Regions from separate parts of the Amphritea sp. HPY genome, predicted to be linked through region 2. Evidence: predicted binding sites of a transcription regulator. Region 2 holds the regulator's gene; each other region holds the start of a gene.

Region 1 (5,071 bases), 2.5 Mb from region 2:
CCCATCAGGGTACCAACGATCTGAGTCATCAGGCTGACGCCACCCAGACCACCCAGAGCGGTCGAACCGAAAATACCTGCCGCTATACCACCCCAGGCCCCACACAGACCATGCAGAGGCCACACACCCAGCACATCGTCGATCTTCCAACGGTTCTGTACGATGGTAAACATCCAGACAAATAGAGCCCCGGCAATGCCACCTACGATCAGCGCACCAATCGGATGCATGATATCAGAGCCCGCACAGATCGCTACCAGTCCAGCCAACGGCCCGTTATGAATGAAGCCCGGGTCATTCTTACCCATTAGCAACGACACAATGATGCCGCCAACCATCGCCATCAGACTATTTACCGCCACCAGACCGGATATACCATCAAGAGTCTGCGCCGACATCACATTAAAACCGAACCAGCCGATACACAGAATCCAGGCACCCAGGGCCAGGAACGGGATATTCGATGGCGGAAAAGCAACCAGTCGACCACCCTTGTAACGACCTTTACGAATACCCAGAAAGATCACCGCAACCAGACCCAACCAGCCACCGACACCGTGCACTACAACAGAACCCGCAAAGTCGTGGAATGCTGCCCCGAAAGTCGATTCCAGCCAGTCCTGAACACCGTAATTACCGTTCCAGATGATGCCTTCAAAAAATGGATAGACGAAAGCCACCACCAATGACGATGCGATCAGAAACGGCCAGAACTTAGCCCGCTCAGCAATGCCACCCGAGACTATCGCCGGTATCGCCGCAGCAAATGTCATCAGGAAGAAAAACTTCACCAGTGCATAACCATTCCCCTGTGCCAGGGTTTCGGCATCCTGAAAGAAAGTCACATCATAAGCGACCCAATAGCCAACAAAGAAGTAAGCGACGGCCGAGAAACCAAAGTCAGTCATAATCTTGACCAGCGCATTGACCTGATTCTTATGCCGCACAGTGCCTACTTCAAGGAAGGCAAAGCCAGCATGCATGGCAAACACCATGATTGCTCCCATCAGAATAAACAGCGTATTTGAGCTCTGTACGAGCGTCTCTACTGCACTATTAACGCTTTCCACGGTTATCTCCTGTATAGCGACGCACTCTTTTAACGCCCCAATCTAAATCAGAGCACCGCATTGGTGCGTTTTTATAATATTTTTTATTCCTGCGATACTCTGTTTACCAGCAAAGTCACCAATTCAGTGCCTTACAGCAGATCCCAGCAGGATTTTAGTATTCCTCGCCCTGTTTAATAGCAGGTTGCATGCCACTTTACCGACGCTGCACTAAAAACAACCACTCGCAGTGCTCTACTTTAGCGCCAGCACTGCAGCCCTTCTTCATCAGAAAACAGAAAATAACAAGACGATTAATCAGCCGCGTTGCTGAAGCCAATAAAAAACCGCCTACTGGCGGTTTTTATTATGTGCGACCCGACCTGAATAATTTACTTTTCAGAGATCTCAAAACACTGATGAATTTTATTATTCCGCTTATAGTCCAGGTCGATGCTCTGACGGGTAATGTCTTTCACCTCATACTTATCCAGTACCGCCGCATCCATTTTGAAACGACGATAATTATTGGAGAATATAAGCTTGCCACCCGGACGCAGGATAGCCATAGCCTGGTCGATCAACTCAATATGATCCCGTTGCACATCAAGCACATCAATCATACGCTTGGAATTAGAGAAGGTCGGCGGATCCATAAAGATCAGATCGTACAACTCGCCCTTCTGCGCCTTCAACCATTTACAGCAATCTTCCTGAACAAAGTGGTTAGTTGTTTCACTGAAACCGTTCAACGCAAAATTCTTGCGTGACCAGTTCAGATAGGTCGCCGACATATCGACACTGGTAGTCGATCGGGCACCACCCTTTGCAGCATGCAACGATGCCGTCGAGGTATAACTGAACAGGTTAAGAAAATCCTTGCCTGTTGCCTGCTGCTGAATCTGCAGTCGCACCGGCCGATGATCCAGGAACAACCCGGTATCCAGATAATCATGCAGATTGACCAGTAAACGGCAACCACCTTCAGACACTTCCATAAAGTTATCGGTCTGATCCTGCTTTTCGTACTGATTGGTACCTTGCTGGCGTTTACGCTGCTTCAATACCACATGATCGGCAGGTACCTGTAACAAGCCTGGTAACAGCTGCACGACTTCCTGCAAACGGGTAAAGGCCTTCACAGCATCGACACTCTTCGGTGGCGCGTACTCCTGAACATGCACCCAGTCACCATAAAGATCTACCGCCACGGCATACTCAGGCAGATCGGCATCGTATATGCGGTAACATTGAATATCGCTCTTACGCGCCCATTTAGTCAGCTGTTTGAGATTCTTTTTGATCCGGTTGGCAACCATAGTGGCACTTTCAGACAGCTCCACCTGAGCAGCATTCTGCTCAGCCAGAGCTTTCTGCTCAGCCTTTTGTGCTGCCTTCTCGATCGCTTCTTTCTCAGCCTCTGTCCGTTCGCGAATATTAAAAATCTGTAACTGACTTTCAATTGCACCGTTATACAACTTATAGGTTTTATCCGCCGCCAGCTTCATCATGCGGCACAACTCAGGGTTACCGGTAAACACCGCCGCTTGCCAGCCAACGAAGTCGGCCTTTAAACGCTCCCCCAGATGCTTATAAAGGAAGAACAGTGTTGGCTCATCACCGAGTCGCTCACCATAAGGCGGGTTAGTCAGAACTAAACCATGATCCGCCTTTGCCGGACGCTCTAAACGAGACAGGTCACGCTTCTCATAATGAATAAACTGCTCAACACCCGCCCGACGCGCATTATCACGCGCGAGATTGAGGACTTTAGGGTCTGCATCGAAACCTTCGAACTTGTTCCTCATCGCAGCCAAACCCGCTTCACGACGCTGATTAGCTTCTTCCAGCAGTTCTCGCCAGATAGACGCTTTATGCTGGGGCCAGAAGGTAAAGCCATAATCCTTGCGCAACAGTCCAGGGGCAATATCCGCCGCCATCATCGCTGCTTCCACCAACAGTGTACCGGATCCACACATCGGGTCGACGAACGCCTGCCCCTGCTGAGCCAGTTCAGGCCAACGACAACGGTACAGCAGCGCTGCCGCAAGGTTTTCTTTCATCGGTGCAGAACCTGCCTTCAGGCGGTATCCCCGTCGGTGCAGGCTATCGCCGGAGAGATCCAGTGCAATAGTCGCTTCTCCACGGTTAAGATGAACATTAATCCGCAGATCCGGCCGCGCACGATCAACCGATGGCCGCCGCCCGGTTTCTTCACGAATCTGATCAACAATGGCATCTTTCGTCTTCTGCGCGCCAAAGCGACTATGATTAATCCCTTCAGACTCGCCGGTAAAATCGATCGTCAGGGTGCCACTTGCGCGCAGATGCTCAAGCCACTGAACTTCCCTGACCCCCTGATATAACTGATCAGCGGTTTCCGCCGGACAGCGGTGCAGCTCAAATAGCACCCGGTTAGCAACCCGTGACCACAGGCAGGCGCGATACGCAGCCTCCAGACCACCACTAAAATAGACGCCAGCGAGGGTCTGCTTTGGCTGTTCGACTCCAAGCTGCTGAAGTTCATCAAACAGAACAGGCTCAAGGCCTTTAGGACAGGTTGCAAAAAATTTCATGCTATATGATCACTTTGTTAGATCGCTTTATTAGGAACTGCGCGCATGTTAACGGTAAAAGCTTTGCAGACCAAACACTAAGATCGTTATTGGTACACAAAACTTCAAAATGAATTTTTTTCAGATAAGTTTTTATCCTGCACTGAAGCAGTTTAACTTATTGAACTCGTTATTTTTTTGCATGTGCGCTCGCGGCAAACTTATTAAAAATCGAAATTCAATATGATTTTTTAATTACCAACCGATTTTTATTTACGTCATTGTGAAGTTCTGTAGTGTTCAGGGATGTCGAACTGCGGCCCCTGCTGCGCCACAGATAACGGGTTAGCTTAAACCTGAATATGGATTAGCCCTGAGATGGGCTCCGCAGCGGCACTGAGACATTTAGTTACCCGCTACACAGGTTCGCTATCCTGCCTTAAAAAAAGATAACGCAAAAGAGAGGCTGTCTTATGAAGAGACAAAAACGTGATCGTTCCTCAGTACTTTTCAATCGCGGCTTTCAGGCCGGACTCGTTGGTAAGTCGCGTGATGACTGCCCGGTCAGTGTCCAGGACCTGAGAAGTCACTGGATGAGTGGCTGGCGTGAAGGTCGGGAAGCTCACTGGAATGGTCAGTCGGGTGTCTCCGCTATAAATATCAATCCATCTCTACATTAATATCAGCCACTGTAATACGCAGCTTTGGCAGGAATAAAACAGGAAAGGCTCCCTACGGGAGCCTTTCTTTTATCTGCTGTTTATGCTGGAAGGCAGAATCAAGCTTGCCGCTTCTGCAGCTCCTGAATCGCTTTTACTGATTCGCCGATCAGTTGTGGTCCCCGATAAATGAAACCTGAATAGACTTGCACCAGAGACGCACCTGCCTCAATTTTCTCAGCCGCATCAAAACCATTGGTGATACCACCAACACCGATAATTGGTAACTTTCCATCCAGCTCCCGGGCCAGAATACGAATCGCCTTAGTCGATGAGTTTCTCACCGGTACACCACTAAGGCCACCAGCCTCCTGAGCGAACGGAGAATTCTCAACCCCTTCGCGGGACATCGTAGTATTAGTCGCAATAACCGCATCAATCTCATAAGACTTAAGAGAAGCTGCAACCATGGCAAACTCTTCTTCGCTCATATCAGGTGCAATTTTCACCGCCACAGGTACATACTTGCCATGTAAACTGGCCAACCGGGCCTGCTCGGTTTTCAGCGCATCTAACAACTCATTCAGAGAATCACCAAATTGCAGTGTACGCAGCCCTGGAGTATTCGGTGAAGAGATGTTGACCGTAATATAAGTCGCCTTGTCGTAGACCTTGCGCATACATATCAGGTAATCATCGATAGCATTTTCCACCGGGGTATCAAAATTCTTACCAATATTGATGCCCAGCACACCATCAAAACGACTTTTTTCAATATTTTTCAGCAGTGTATCGACGCCGAGATTGT
Region 2 (5,071 bases):
ATTGATAATTGTGATCTGCTTTTCCTGCATAGTCGGACTCCGGTGTTACTGTGGCTCAGGATAGCTCCCGATGTCGAATATGCACATTATCCATAGTTGTCCGGAAATGGCCAGCCAATCGCTCGCTGATATAGACCGAACGGTGCTGACCGCCGGTGCAGCCGATGCCAATGGTGATGTAGCTGCGGTTGTTACGCTCGAAGGAGGGCAGCCATTTTTCCAGATACGCGATGATATCCGCAAGCATCTCCTGTACCTCGGTCTGTTGATCAAGAAAATCGATGACCGGCTGTTCCTGTCCCGTATGGCCGCGCAGTTCTGGTATCCAGTATGGGTTTGGCAGACAGCGTACGTCATAGGTGAAATCTACATCCAGTGGTACACCATGCTTAAAGCCGAAGGATTCAACCTGAATTGATAATGCCTGCTCTTGCCGTTTGGCAACCCGGAGTTTGATGCTGTCGCGAAGCTCGTACAGCGACATGCGGGTGGTGTCGATACGGATATCGGCCAGGTCAGCTAAGGGCTCCAGTAGTTTGCGCTCATAACTGATCGATTCCTGCAGGCCTTGCTGATCATCGGACAGGGGATGTTTGCGTCGGGTGGCGCTATAGCGTTTTAACAGGGTTGTTTCTGAGCTATCCAGGAACAGGATTTCACAGCTTACTTTGCCGCTTTGTCGTAACTGCAGGAAAACTTCAGGAAAGCGTTGCAGGTTACTCTGCAGGTTGCGGGCGTCAATGCTTACTGCCAGTTGCGGCGGGTGATCCTGCTGGGTGAGAATCTGATTGACCAGCTCCGGAAGCAGCAGTGCCGGGAGGTTGTCGATGCAGTAAAAGCCGACATCCTCAAGTGCTTGAAGTGCGGTGGATTTGCCGGAGCCGGAGCGGCCGCTGATAACAATTAGTTTCACTAGTATCAGCCCGCCTGAAATTCAACTGCGGCATTGTACAGGGAGCGATTGGATTGAGCGCTGCGTAAGCGTTCACGGAATGTTTCCTGACTGAACAGCTCTGCCAGATTACCCAGGGTTTGCAGATGCTCATCGCATGCTTCTTCCGGCACCAGCAGAACAAATAGAAGGTCTACCGGTTTACCATCGATAGCGTCGAACTCTATGGCCTGGTCCAGTTGAATAAGAATACCCAGTGCCTGGTTACAGTCCCTGAGCCGGCAATGGGGGATCGCAACCCCTTCTCCGATGCCTGTACTGCCGAGTCGTTCCCGGTTGATCAGGCCGCTGAATATTTCATCGGCGGTCATTTCCGGTTGTTGTTCGGCAATATGTCGGCTGACAATTTCAAGGGTGCGTTTTTTACTACCGCCTTCGAGGGCGCAGATGGCCCTTGAAGGTGACAGCAGTTCATTAATTAACATTATGGATAGATACTACTATTTGTGATTTTTCATTTTTTCTTTGTGCTTGATTACCTGACGGTCGAGTTTGTCGATCAGGCCATCAATTGCTGCGTACATATCGTCGTGCTCGTGGGTAGCAAATAGCTGACCGCCGGCAACGCGGACATCAGCTTCGGCTTTCTGGCGGGTTTTTTCCACGCTCAGGGTTACCTGTGCATTAGTAATGTTATCGAAATGACGTTCCAGTTTACCAAATTTAGAGTGTACGTATTCGCTCATTGAATCAGTCAGTTCAACGTGGTGACCAGTGATATTGATCTGCATGGTAATCTCCTAGTTGTCTATATTCGGGACTGAGCCCGTTTCCCACTAAATAATATTATTAAACCAGACGCTTGCGTTCATTAGAAGGCGGAATGCTAAGCGACTCGCGATATTTTGCGATTGTTCGGCGCGCAACATTTATGCCCTGATCATCCAGCAGCTGTGCGATCTTATTATCACTCAGTGGCTTGGCCGGATTTTCTGCTGCGACAAGTTTCTTGATCAGTGCCCTGATAGCGGTTGATGAACAGGTGCCACCATTTGCGGTGCTGACGTGGCTGGAAAAGAAGTATTTCAACTCATAGATGCCGGTCGGGGTGTGCATGAATTTCTGCGTGGTAACCCGTGAAATTGTCGATTCGTGCATCTCTACGGCATCGGCTATGTCGTGTAATACCATCGGCCGCATCGCTTCATCGCCATGCTCCAGAAAACCTTCCTGGCGGGCAACTATTTCCCGGGTAACTTTTAGCAGGGTGTCGTTGCGGCTATGCAGGCTCTTGATGAACCAGCGCGCTTCCTGCAGGTGGTTTTTCAGGTAAGTATTATCCGGGCTGCTATCGGCACGCTTGATCAGGCCGGCATAACCATCATTGATACGTAACTTGGGTGATACCTCAGGGTTTAACAGTACGTGCCAGACCCCCTGTTCTTTACGCACCAGTACATCGGGAGTAACGTATTCAGACTGGCTGCTGGTGATCATTGCGCCAGGTTTTGGGTTGAGGGTCTGAATCAGTTCGATAACTTGCTGCAGCTGGTGTTCTTTGAGGCGCGCCTTGCGCATCAGTTGCTTGTAATCATGGCTACCAAGCAGATGGATGTACTGAGTGACGACCTTGATCGCCTCGCGTCGGAATTCAGTATCTTCCGGCATCTGCTGAAGCTGAATGCTGAGGCACTCTCCGAGGTTGCGCCCGGCAACGCCAGGTGGATCAAACTGCTGAATACGGCGTAGTACGGCTTCAATCTCATCCAGTTCAATACTGTTGAGTTGTTCTTCATCCTGGGCCAGGAAGTGCTCGTGAATCGCTTCCAGAGTGACTGTAAGGTAACCATCGACATCGATACCATCGATCAGGCTGGTTGCGATCAGCTGATCGACATCGCTCATCGGGGTCAGGTTAAGCTGCCAGCTGAGGTGGTCCTGCAGGGTTTCGTCAGAGGTATCGTTAGACTCCATTGACATGTCTGAGAAGTCGCTGCTGCTTGAGGTCGAGGTTGAAACTGTCTGGAAGGTATCTTCCCAGGAGCTATCTGTGGACAGCTCTTCAGGAATATTTTCATTCCAGTCGCTATCGGCAACCTGGGTCTCTTCGCTTTCGGTTTTGACTACTACTTCCCCGGCTTCGCTGGTCGCCACAGGCGTTTCCTGCTCGGAAGAGTCGTGGTGCTCCTCTTCGGTAACTTCCAGCATCGGGTTCGATTCCAGGGCTTCCTGGATCTCCTGCTGCAGATCAAGCGTCGATAGCTGGAGCAAGCGGATCGCTTGCTGCAACTGTGGGGTCATCGTCAGGTGCTGACCGATTTTAAGTTGTAACGCTTGCTTCATAAAATAGAGATCACTTTACCGTAATGCTGGATCATTATTATCAGAGACGGAACTGTTCGCCAAGATAGGCTTGTTTTACCTGCTGGTTGTTCAGTATATCCTGCGGTGAGCCCTGAGCAAGGATATATCCTTCACTTACAATATAGGCCTGCTCGCAGATGTCCAGAGTCTCGCGGACATTGTGATCGGTAATGAGAATGCCGATTCCCTTTTTTTGCAGATGCTTGATGGTTTGCTTTATATCGCTGACCGAGATTGGGTCGACACCGGCAAATGGCTCATCAAGCAGTATAAAGGTGGGTTCGGTGGCCAGGGCGCGGGCAATTTCAACGCGTCGCCGTTCACCGCCGGACAGACTCATGCCAAGGCTGCTGCTGAGATGGGAGATATGAAATTCTTCCAGTAGCTGTTCCAGCTTTTGCTTTCGCTCGAGACGACTCAGTTCCTTGCGGGTTTCCAGTATGGCCATGATGTTGTCGTGCACGCTGAGCTTGCGGAAAATAGATGCTTCCTGGGGCAGGTAGCCAATGCCTTTGCGGGCACGGCCGTGCATCGGGTAATGTGTCAGCTCTTCATGATCAATTTTGATGCGGCCCTGATCGGCATCAACCAGGCCGACGATCATATAAAAACAGGTTGTTTTGCCTGCCCCGTTGGGACCCAGAAGGCCAACGATCTGACCGCTTTCTATGGACAGTGAAACATCTTTTACAACAGCCCGGCTCTTATAGCTTTTGGCCAGGTTTAACGCTTCCAGTCGACTCATTGAGGCTGCTCTTGTCCGGTCTCGGTTGGTTGCTCTGCTTCGGGTGTACTAATGGATTCAGTGCTGGACTCAGATTCGGTTTCCGGTACCGCCGGTTTAGGCTGGATTACCATCTGTACCCGCTCACCGTTGGAACTGTTGTCGCTGAATGCGTCGACAATGCTTTTACGCATGTCGTAAACAATCTTGTTGCCGCTGAATGTGTCGCTACCCTGGGTGACTTTAGCCTGACCGGTGATTGTCAGTTTCTGGGTCTTGATATTGTATTCGAGCCGCTGACCGTATGCGTAGGTGATCTCCTCACCTGGCGCAGGTTGCTGCTGATATTTGGCGGGTTTCCCTTTGGCAACGATGGCGCGTAAACCACTGTCATTCTGGCGAATTTCGACGCTGCTGCCGGTGATCTGCATGCTACCCTGGGCCAGCTCGACACGGCCTTTATATAAGGTGATGCCGCTCTGATCGTTGCGGGTCGCGCTATCGGCGCTGACATGGATCGGCTTGTTACGGTCGTCCGGCAGGGCCATTACCTGTACCGAAGCTGACATTAGCAGTAGCAGGGCTAGTTTGTTGATGGTGTTAGTTAACATTGTGTATCCCCTTAACCTGGGAGCGCAACTCTATGGTTCGGGTATCAAAAGTGGTTTTCATACCCACTCCGGTTGTTTTACCCATCTTGTTCGACAGTGTTACTTTTTTATCGGTTTCAGCAAAGCCTTTATCTGGAAAAATCATCAAAGATTCAGTGGTCATTATATTGGCCTCTTGTGAATCAGGATGGTCCTGTATGGTGACAGAGCCCGCCAGGTTGACGATATCTTGCTGGTCCGACATAACCCCAGACAGACTGCTTAATGTAACAGGCTCTCTGTCAGTGGCAAATAAAGTTAATTGTGGCTCGACAGTTAAAACCTGCTGTAACTGAGGCTGGTGTTCCAGCTGACTGGTGCGTAGCTTTTGCTTTAGCTGGCCGGTGACACTGTAATCATCGATCGCGGCGTCGATGATATAAAAATCTGACTGTTGATGAGCCGGGCTGGGCTCAGGGACGTCGCTGCTTTTTTGCGATT
Region 3 (5,071 bases), 1.2 Mb from region 2:
CAGCATCGAAACGACCGCCAGCTCAGAGCCAAAAGTGGCAAAGTACAAGATATTGAGTACCGCAACCTGCTTAAACTTATACTGCTCAATTTCCGGCACCGGGGTGATAAAAATCTCGCGGTTAACGTTGTACGCACTATAGCAATCGTAGATCAGGATAGCGGCCAGCAGGACATAGATGGTTATAGCTGCAGTATCACTGAGAATGCTGACACCGGCGGGAGACAGCTTCCAGGTCAGTAGTACCAAAGCGGCATATAACGGAATCTTCATAATCAGCAGGAACAGGAAGTCACCTTTACTGGTGACCTCAAGGCCGCCGATCTTCTTTGGTTTGAAATAGGTGGAGCCCTTCGGTGTATCGGTAACATTTTTATACCAGATAAAGCTGAAAATCAGGCAGATCGCACCGGTCAGGCCCACCGCGTAGCGCCAGCCATCTTCACCACCGAACAGCAGGGCGAGTGTTGGCAGGCTCATCGCAGCAGCTGCAGAACCAAAGTTGCCCCAGCCACCGTAGATGCCTTCTGCGGTACCCAGTTCATTAGCCGGGAACCACTCGCTGACCATGCGGATGCCGACCACAAAGCCAGCGCCGACGAAACCAAGCAGGAAGCGGGAGATCGCAGCTTCAGCAAAATTATCGGCCAGAGCAAACATAAAGCAGGGAAAGCAGGCCAGAAACAGCAGCGTGGCGTAGGTGATACGCGGGCCGTATTTATCGGTCAGCATACCGACAATGATCCGTGCCGGAATGGTCAGGGCGACGTTGAGGATCAGCAGGGTTTTGATCTCATCCCTGGTCAGCCCAAGAGATTCAGCGATGGCGCCCAGCAGTGGCGCATGGTTAAACCAGACAAAGAAGGTAATGAAGAATGCGATCCAGCTGAAATGCAGGATCTTCATCTTCCCGGTAAAGGAGAAGATATTCAGTTTTGAGGTATCACTCATATAGGTTGCCTCTTGGTAAATGTAAAAAGTGTTTAATGCAAAAAAAAAGCGCCCGGAGCTGCCGCTTAAATCGGAAGCTTCGGACGCTGTTGTCCTGTTTCGGGCGGTTTACAGGACGAGTAGTGAAGCTGTCCTGATATAAAGCCCGCTAAATTGTGTGTCTTTGGTATTACTTATGTTTTAACAACAGCATAGCCTGTGCCATATTTGTTAACTGATTGATATTTAGTGGGTAATTTGTTGTTTGTGATAATCTGCGGTTGTTTTTGTGCACGTGGGTAAGGCATGGATGGGAGGTTTTGCACCAAATTACAACGTAAACTCATTCCTGCTACTTTTCAGCATATGCGACACTGAGGGATTGTTCCGCAGAGGTGAAAAAAGACCGCCATGAAGGCGGTCAAGGGATCTTACGGATGGAAAACTTGTCAGTTCTTATTGTTATTTTTTACTTAGCTTTAGCTCCTGTTTTTTTCTTATCTAATGATGGATTTGGCTGGCCGCTTTTGTGTACGGCAACTAATCCAGCATTTCCAATACGGAGATAATATTTTTAGCGACAGCGGTCATCGACTGACCTTTGTCCATCGCCATTTTGCGCATCGCGCTGTAAGCCTGATCTTCGCCGCAGTTCTGGTGTTTCATTATCAGTCGTTTGGCCTGATCCAGTTGTTTACGGTCCTGTAGTTCACCCCGTACATCGTCGAGCTCACCCCGCAGCGCCTGGATCTCCCGGAAGCGGGCGGCGGCAGCACTCATGATCGGTTGAATGCGGTCGGCGCTCATGCCATCCACCACGTAGGCGCTGACCCCGGCTTTAATCGCCTGCTCGATGGTTTCTGTATCTCCCTCTTCGGCGAACATCACAACGGGCTTGGGGATATGGCTGTTCAGCGTGGCCATATGTTCCAGTACGTCGCGGTCGGGGGAGTCCAGCTCAATAATGATGATATCAGGTTTGATCTGCTCAACCCGGTTGATCAGGCCTTCGGTGTTTTCGAGACGACAGGCAACGTCATAACCCTGATCATTCAGAGCTTGTTTCAGGATGGCGGACCGGGCAGAGTTATTATCAATTACCAGCACTCGCTCGGTAGGTCGTTCAGTTGTTGTCATAGTCTTCTTAATATCCGCTTTTACAGGTCATAGCTATCTACTCGGTAGACACCCTTTTACGACAATCGTTAGGTTAAGCGCTGCAGTTATTGTGCCAGCCGAAACCGCCGGGTTTTACCGATTTGTGCGCTGTTCTGGTGCGATGTTGTTTATTTTCAGGCGCAATGCATCGTGCAGGCGCTTATAGACCTTTCCCGATCTGACTTTCCAGCTGTGATTTTTCAGTTCTGAGCCCGATACAGATACCGGCTACATATAGGCGAGCAGCAGCCAAGCGGGTATAATGCCCGGCAATTTCTTTTAATCAGTTTGGAATAAGTTGCTCCGATGACTGTACGTACCCGTATTGCACCATCCCCGACCGGTGATCCGCACGTAGGCACCGCGTATATCGCACTGTTTAATATGGCGTTTGCCCGCCAGCACGGTGGCGAGTTTATTCTGCGTATTGAAGATACCGACCAGACCCGAAGCACTGCAGCATCAGAGCAGATGATTCTGGATTCCCTGCGCTGGCTGGGACTGGAATGGGCGGAAGGCCCTGATAAGCCGGGTCCGCATGGTCCGTACCGTCAGAGCGAGCGGTCTGATATTTACCAGAAGTACACCCAGCAACTGCTGGACGAAGATAAAGCATTCAAATGCTATCGTACCTCTGAAGAGCTGGATCAGCTGCGCAACGAGCGCCGTGAACAGGGCGTGCAGAGTGCATTGAAAGAGAGCGATCTCGCATTGCCGGCTGAAGAAGTCGCTAAGCGTGAAGCGGCTAACGAGCCATACGTCGTACGTATGAAAGTACCTGCAGAGGGTGTCTGCGTATTTGACGACATGCTGCGTGGCGCGATTGAAGTGGAATGGTCCCAGGTTGACTGCCAGATTCTGATGAAGTCCGATGGTATGCCGACCTACCATCTGGCTAACGTAGTCGATGATCACCTGATGGAGATCAGCCACGTACTGCGTGGCGAAGAGTGGATCAGCTCTGCACCTAAGCACCAGCTGCTGTACAAGTACTTCGGCTGGGAAATGCCTAAACTGTGCCACATGCCGCTGCTGCGTAACCCGGATAAGTCCAAGCTGTCCAAGCGTAAGAACCCGACCAGCATCATCTACTACCAGCGTATGGGTTACATGGCCGAAGCGCTGCTCAACTACCTGGCGCGTATGGGTTGGTCCATGCCGGACGAGCGTGAGAAATTCTCCCTGGAAGAGATGATTGAAAACTTCGACGTCAATCGCGTATCCCTTGGTGGACCGATTTTCGACCAGGAAAAACTGAGCTGGCTCAACGGCCTGTGGATTCGTGAAGAGCTGACCGATGAGCAGTTTGCCGCAGAATTCCAGAAGTGGGCGCTGAACCCTGAATACCTGATGCAGATCATTCCGCTGATCAAGCAGCGGGTCGAGAAGTTCACCGACGTTGCACCGGTTTCATCGTTCCTGCTGTCCGGCATGCTGCCGATCACCGAAGCAAGCTTTGAGCACAAGAAACTGGAGCGTGACGATACCCGTCGCATCCTGCAGTTTGCATCCTGGATGCTCGATGCCGAGCAGAACTGGAGCAAAGACCACCTGTTTGGCCAGTTCAAGGCGCTGGGCGAGGCGATGGGCTTTAAGATCCGCGACGTACTGTTCCCTATCTTTGTTGCTATTGCCGGTACCAGCCAGAGTGTCTCCGTAGTGGACTCCATGCAGATCCTCGGCCCTGACATGAGTCGTGCCCGGGTTCGTCATGCCCTGAACACCGTCGGCGGACCTTCTAAGAAAGAAGCCAAGCGTTGGGAAAAAGAGTACCGTGAAGTCGCTAAAGCACTGGCAGAAGGCTAAGCCATTGTTTGATATTTAAACTATTGAAAAGCCCTGCATTGCAGGGCTTTTTTGTATTAGAAACAATTAGTTGAAAAGTGTCGGGGATGCGGCTGAAATTTAGCAGTAACTTCTCTTGACACTCCACAGGTCGATCATTATTATAGCCCTCGTCTTGTGTTGGGGCCTTAGCTCAGCTGGGAGAGCGGTTCGCTGGCAGCGAACAGGTCAGCGGTTCGATCCCGCTAGGCTCCACCAATACTTCTCCGGTTAACCGGACTATCGAGAAACCTGCTATATGCAGGTTTTTTTGTGCCTGGAATTTATTATCTTGATTTGTTGCCAGGATTTTCGGAACCTCACCTTCAGCGATGTAAACCAGAAATTGGATCGCGCAGTGTTCTGGGCTGGAATCGTGCTGAATCAGACCCTTCAAGATAAGCAAGGGCGGCCATGAAAGCTAAGTAGGTAATGCCTGTAAATCCAATTAGCCTGCCCGTTAAACAGATCCACCAAGCTTTTCACGGTGGTATGGAAGCGTTTGTAGTAGGGGCATTCAAAGTCCGAATATTCAATCAGGCTGATCTAAGCTTCCGGGTTGCCATAAATATGGTATCGTCCTTGTTCGATGCTTCGTGCATTACGGGCTTTTTCGTTAGGCTTCTTTCTTTTTAAGCGCGGGCATCAGCCTGTGCTTTGGCTCTGGTTTTCTGGGTAAAAAAGCATGCAGCAAGAAGACTGCCGGAATCAATTTGACCGGCTTACCTGCTGTTAACTGGCTCGTAAAACAGCTTAAGCCTGGTTCGGAGTTCTGTACTCGTGCAGCGGTGTTAGCAGTGTAAATCTTTAGTTACATTCCCCCCCCCCCCATAAAAGCAGTGATTGCGCTCAGTATGTTTGCTGAATTTATACTGTCTGGATGATTGATCGATAACCGTCTGTTTTCTCGAAGATAATTATGTCTACCTATAGTGGCTGAAAACAACAGTTAAGCGGGATTTTGCCGGCTTCCCTGTCTCTCCTCACTACCTGAATTAAGGCATTTTACACAGTGAAAAACACTGATCTGTAAACATCCATTAACAGCGTTTTCAATATAAACATATCAGCTTTTTTAAATATTCAGAGTAAACAAAAAGTTAATGAAAGAGGCTCGATCTTTGCCTTGTTCACGAGTAATAGCTTTGCTTTTGCTTTG
Region 4 (5,071 bases), 1.5 Mb from region 2:
CCAGCGTCGATGGCAGGAACTGCTTCAGGCCCAGCTCCAGTCCGGTAGCCTGATTAAAGCCCGCCAACGAGCGATCAACCTGTTCCTGCACATACTCCTTACCGGATACATAGGCGATGATATAGCGCGACAGCGGCCCAACCTCCATGGCATGGCCACGCCAGCGTGGCGCCTTGATCCAGGAGTACTTGGCAGATTCGTCGATCTCTTTGATATTGGTACGGCTACCGACCGTATTAGGGCCCAGCTCAAACTTCGGATCGGTCTCACCATCCCATGGGTGCAAGCCCTTCTTATCACCTTCATAGGTGTACCAGGAATGATCGACAAATTCCTGAATCTGCTCAGGATCACGAACATCAACCTCATGTACCTCGTTCCAGTTACCATTAACAATGGCACCGGCAGGCAGCAGTTCGGATGACTTGTCATACGGCACTTGCGCATAGGTACCGAAAGACATGACGTTTTGCGATGCCAGTCCACCTCCGTGCAACCAATCCTTATAGAGGCTGGCGATCGCCATCACATCGGGCAGATAGACATTTTTGGTAAACGCTTTGGCTTCTTCAATGCGCTGCAGGACGAAGTTGAGTGAGGTCATATTTACCGGCGCACCGGAGGCACCCACACCATCAATGTTAATGGCACAGGCAACACCGCCCACCATATAGTTCGGATGCGGGTTCTTGCCGCCAAAGATCGTATGAATCTTGACAATATCCTTCTGCAGATCCAGTGCCTCAAGATAATGTGCTACCGCCATCAGATCCGCTTCCGGGGGTAATTTATACGCCGGATTATCCCAATAACCGTTTGAGAACAAACCTAACTGACCGGACTCGACAAACCGCTTTAAGCGGGTCTGAACATCTTTAAAGTAGCCCGGACTGGATTTTGGATGATGCGCAGATACCATCTTCTGTAACTCAGAGGTGGCCACGGGATCCGCTTTAAGTGCATTAACCGGATTAACCCAGTCCAGCGCATGCAGATGATAGAAATGCACTATGTGATCATGCACCTGCAGCGTTTTATCCATCAGGTGGCGGATCAGGTGTGCGTTCAACGGCACCTGAATGCCAAGAGCGTCTTCTACCGCTCGTACTGATGTCAGGGCATGGGTGCCGGTACAGACACCGCAGATCCGTTCAACAAAAGCCCAGGCATCACGGGGATCACGACCCTTAAGAATCACTTCAAGGCCACGCCACATGGTACCAGTGGAAACCGCATTCCGAATTATATTATTTTCATCGACGTTGACTTCACAACGCATGTGACCTTCGATCCGGGTCACCGGATCAACGACAATACGCCGGCCACTATTATCGAGATCGCTCGCATTAAGGGGTGTATTCATTATTCCTGGTCTCCTTTATACTGCGCCCGTTTAACAGCACTTACTGCAGCATGCGCGGCCACGGCAGCACCCACACCACCCGCAACAGCCATACCGATCTCATCGGCGTTCTTCTCTATTCCAAATTGCTGGATATCGGTCAGGCGATCATAGAACGAGCCTTTATCCCAGAAACCATCTTCAGAGCAACCGATACAGCCATGACCAGCCTGAATCGGAAACGAAGTACCTTCATTCCAGCGCACAGTAGAGCAGGCGTTATAGGTGGTTGGCCCTTTACAGCCTACTTTGTAAAGGCAGTAACCTTTACGGGCGCTTTCATCATCCCACTGCTCAACAAACTGACCGGCATCAAAGTGCGGACGTCGATAGCATTTATCGTGAATCCGCTGGCTATAGAACATCTTCGGCCGACCCTGACGATCCAACTCCGGCAGTTTGCCAAAGGTCAGCATGTAGGTGATAACACCGGTCATTACCTCAGCTATAGGTGGACAGCCAGGCACTTTAATAATCGGCTTATCGGTAATCACTTTATGAATGGGAACCGCCTGGGTCGGATTCGGCCGCGCCGCCTGAACGCAGCCCCAGGATGCACAGGAACCCCAGGCGATTACCGCCGCGGCATCTTTTGCAGCGTGCTTCAGCTGTTCCAGAAATGGTTTGCCACCGACGATACAGAACATGCCGTCTTCATTGAGTGGCGGGTTACCTTCTACCGCCAGAATGTACTTGCCCTTATATTTCTGAATAGTCTCTTCCAGAGCAGCTTCAGCCTGGTGACCGGCAGCGGCCATCAGGGTATCGTCGTAGTCCAGCGAGATCATAGACAGCACGACATCTTTGACCAGTGGATGGGCAGAACGAATAAAGGATTCTGAACAGCAGGTACACTCAAGTCCATGCACCCAGATGACAGGCGTGCGTTCTTTGGTTTCCATGGCATGGGCAATACGGGGGGCAAATGTGGGGCCCAGCCCCAGCGCTGCAGCGGTCAGGCTGCAGTATTTCAGAAAACTACGACGCGTTATCCCCTGGCGTCGCATCACTTCGTAGAACGTTTCTATAGATTGGGGCATTACGGGCTCTCCGTCAGCAGACTCGCCTTTCTTATTTATTATTTATCCCACACAACACAGCAAAATACGTTCCAACTGACAAAACCCTATGTTTTATGGGTTAAAGCCGTTATCCAGTTTTTACTCAGCGAACCTGATAACCAGATGACCAACAAAGCGACAATTAACTTGCCACCCTGCCTCAGAAAAGGGGCAATAAAATGCTTAACCATTAGTCGTACTACCCGGATATACTTGATTTCAGACAATGTGAGGTAACGCAGTTGCAATACTATTAACAGCCATTTAACCGGCTACGAGATGTATATGCCCCTGATGAGCGATGCTGTTATTCCCCAGGTTGAACTGGATTTTATGAACACTGACCATGCTGCAGCGACTTCCCAGATTAATGCCCTGGATATGCTGTTAAGCCTGGTCGCTGAAGGAGACCAGGAAAGCCTTGATACCGTTGAAGCAACCCTGCAGTCGGTTTATCAGCATAGTGTTGAGCATTTTTCCCGGGAAGAGGCTGAGATGGTTCGGGTAGGATTCCCCGCGTATGGTTGCCATAAAGGGGAACACGAACGGGTACTGGAAGAGCTTCGCGCAATTCTTCAGGAATGGCAGCAGAATAAAGATATCAATCTGCTACAAAATTATGTCCGCAACACACTACCGGGATGGCTACAGGCTCACGTCGAGACGATGGACACTGTCACCGCTATGTTCGTCGCTTCCAGAGGCTGATCCGCCCCTGCGTCCTGATTATTACCTGCGCAGGCACCTTGCTACATATAGTCCTCAGAGCGCAGATGATAACGGTATAAATAAACATTACATATTTTTATATCCATGTATTTCAGTAGGTTACGTATAAAGTGAAAATAATTTTAAAAATTTGCATTTTTTTATGAACTTAATCTGAACAGCCCCCTCTAAGAATTTACATCAACGTTGTTAAGTAAGACCTGAGTATGCCCGGGACCCCTTCTTCCCGGGCATTCTTTTTTCTGGCATGTACTATTCTCTTACCACCCGGCCCCATTACAAAACTCAGTAAAATCAGTCCCCCCCCCCCCCCTAACTGCAGCAGCCTTACCTTCAGACAATATTATTTGTCTAATTTCTTTTCGCTGATATGTAAGCAACAGCCCAGTTTTGCTATGCTTCATCATTCCTTATTAATACCCTGCATAGTGATCTGCCAAACCATGAGCAAGTACTGGAGCCCGGCTATTAATCAGCTGACACCTTATGTCCCCGGCGAACAGCCGAAAGTTGATAATCTGATTAAGTTAAACACCAACGAAAATCCCTATCCTCCGTCGCCCCGCGCCGCTGATGCCCTGAATAACTATCCTAAGGATCGTCTGCGTCTGTACTGCGATCCGGAAGCGACGGCATTGAAAAACGCTCTGGCAGAGCATTTTGAACTCGACTACAACAATATCTTTGTTGGCAACGGCTCCGATGAAGTACTGGCGCTGGCATTTATGGCTTTTTTCCGCCAGGACAAACCCATCCTGCTACCGGAAACGACCTATAGTTTCTACGATGTCTACTGTAAGTTGTACGACATTGAGTACCGCCAGCTACCGTTAACCGGCCAGTTTGAAATCAATCTGGAAGAGTATCAGCAGGCCAATGGCGGCATTATTTTTGCCAATCCTAATGCACCAACAGGCCGCCTGCTGCCACTGGAGCAGATCGAAACCCTGCTGCAGAAAAATAACGGCTCAGTGGTTATCGTTGATGAAGCGTATATTGATTTCGGTGGGCATTCTGCGGTTGAGCTGGTCAATAAATACGATAATGTTCTGGTAATCCAGACCTTCTCTAAATCCCGCAGTCTGGCGGGCTTACGCGTCGGTTATGCGCTGGGGCATCCGGAACTGATCGAAGGCCTGGAACGGGTCAAAAATTCGTTTAACTCCTATCCACTGGACAGCCTGGCAATCGCAGGTGCCGTGGCGGCCCTGCAGGACGACGAATACTTCCGCGAAACCACCAACAAAATCATTGAGTGTCGTGAATGGACAGTTAAAGCGCTCGGACAGCTCGGTTTTGACGTGATTCCGTCGGCAACCAACTTTGTCTTCACCTGTCACCGCACTATCGCGGGAGCAGACCTGATGGCCCACCTGCGTAGTCAGGGCGTACTGGTACGTCATTTCAGCAAACCCGGTATCGATAACTTTCTGCGCATTACTATCGGCACCTACGACGAAATGCAGGCACTGATCGACGCACTCAAGCTTTACCCGGCCATCGGCGAATAAAGCCTTCAACGTCTGCCATAAAAAAAGCCACCCAGAGTGGCTTTTTTAATCTAAACGGCATCGTCCTGTAACAACTTACTGATCGCCCTCAACGCGATTACCGCCGAGCCGCTTCGCATTAATCAGGTAATTCTCTGAACGGCCAAACATCGCCTCGGCACTATCACTCTCCGGTAGCAGGGTAGCCACGCCGATACTGACCGTAAAGCCGACATCTATACCTGATGATGGTGCAGACAGATCCACCACCATGTTGTGGACCCGCTGCGCAGCCAGCAGCCCCTGCTCCTGATTGGTTTCCGGTAGTAATATGGCAAAATCATCGTCGCCAACCTTAGCCAGGAAATCAGCCGTTCGTTTCAGGCTGT

Evidence for each region. Region 2 encodes sigma-54, which starts transcription at its own class of promoters, with help from an activator protein. Its sites were predicted from a motif close to TGGCACNNNNNTTGCTNT; they were not measured.
Region 1: ACQUQM_RS03355 (ammonium transporter) is a predicted target of sigma-54. The motif match lies at 1,247-1,264, and genes of this name have one in related genera.
Region 3: ACQUQM_RS09830 (ANTAR domain-containing response regulator) is a predicted target of sigma-54. The motif match lies at 2,147-2,164, and genes of this name have one in related genera.
Region 4: ACQUQM_RS08660 (hydrogenase small subunit) is a predicted target of sigma-54. The motif match lies at 2,499-2,516, and genes of this name have one in related genera.

The regions. Positions count from the first base shown of each region.
Region 1 is NZ_CP194015.1:825,222-830,292, reverse strand. Features, by position in the region: gene ACQUQM_RS03355 (ammonium transporter) at 1-1,070, opposite strand, end outside; gene rlmKL (bifunctional 23S rRNA (guanine(2069)-N(7))-methyltransferase RlmK/23S rRNA (guanine(2445)-N(2))-methyltransferase RlmL) at 1,442-3,625, opposite strand; gene rmf (ribosome modulation factor) at 4,078-4,284, shown strand; gene ACQUQM_RS03340 (quinone-dependent dihydroorotate dehydrogenase) at 4,383-5,071, opposite strand, start outside.
Region 2 is NZ_CP194015.1:3,361,184-3,366,254, reverse strand. Features, by position in the region: gene ACQUQM_RS15000 (HPr family phosphocarrier protein) at 1-30, opposite strand, end outside; gene rapZ (RNase adapter RapZ) at 56-913, opposite strand; gene ptsN (PTS IIA-like nitrogen regulatory protein PtsN) at 919-1,377, opposite strand; gene hpf (ribosome hibernation-promoting factor, HPF/YfiA family) at 1,393-1,683, opposite strand; gene ACQUQM_RS14980 (RNA polymerase factor sigma-54) at 1,742-3,235, opposite strand; gene lptB (LPS export ABC transporter ATP-binding protein) at 3,276-4,001, opposite strand; gene lptA (lipopolysaccharide transport periplasmic protein LptA) at 3,998-4,591, opposite strand; gene lptC (LPS export ABC transporter periplasmic protein LptC) at 4,581-5,071, opposite strand, start outside.
Region 3 is NZ_CP194015.1:2,173,427-2,178,497, reverse strand. Features, by position in the region: gene ACQUQM_RS09835 (NarK family nitrate/nitrite MFS transporter) at 1-951, opposite strand, end outside; gene ACQUQM_RS09830 (ANTAR domain-containing response regulator) at 1,471-2,067, opposite strand; gene gltX (glutamate--tRNA ligase) at 2,395-3,894, shown strand; tRNA gene ACQUQM_RS09820 (tRNA-Ala) at 4,056-4,131, shown strand.
Region 4 is NZ_CP194015.1:1,895,213-1,900,283, forward strand. Features, by position in the region: gene ACQUQM_RS08655 (nickel-dependent hydrogenase large subunit) at 1-1,363, opposite strand, end outside; gene ACQUQM_RS08660 (hydrogenase small subunit) at 1,363-2,442, opposite strand; gene ACQUQM_RS08665 (bacteriohemerythrin) at 2,758-3,171, shown strand; gene hisC (histidinol-phosphate transaminase) at 3,636-4,703, shown strand; gene ACQUQM_RS08675 (diguanylate cyclase) at 4,779-5,071, opposite strand, start outside.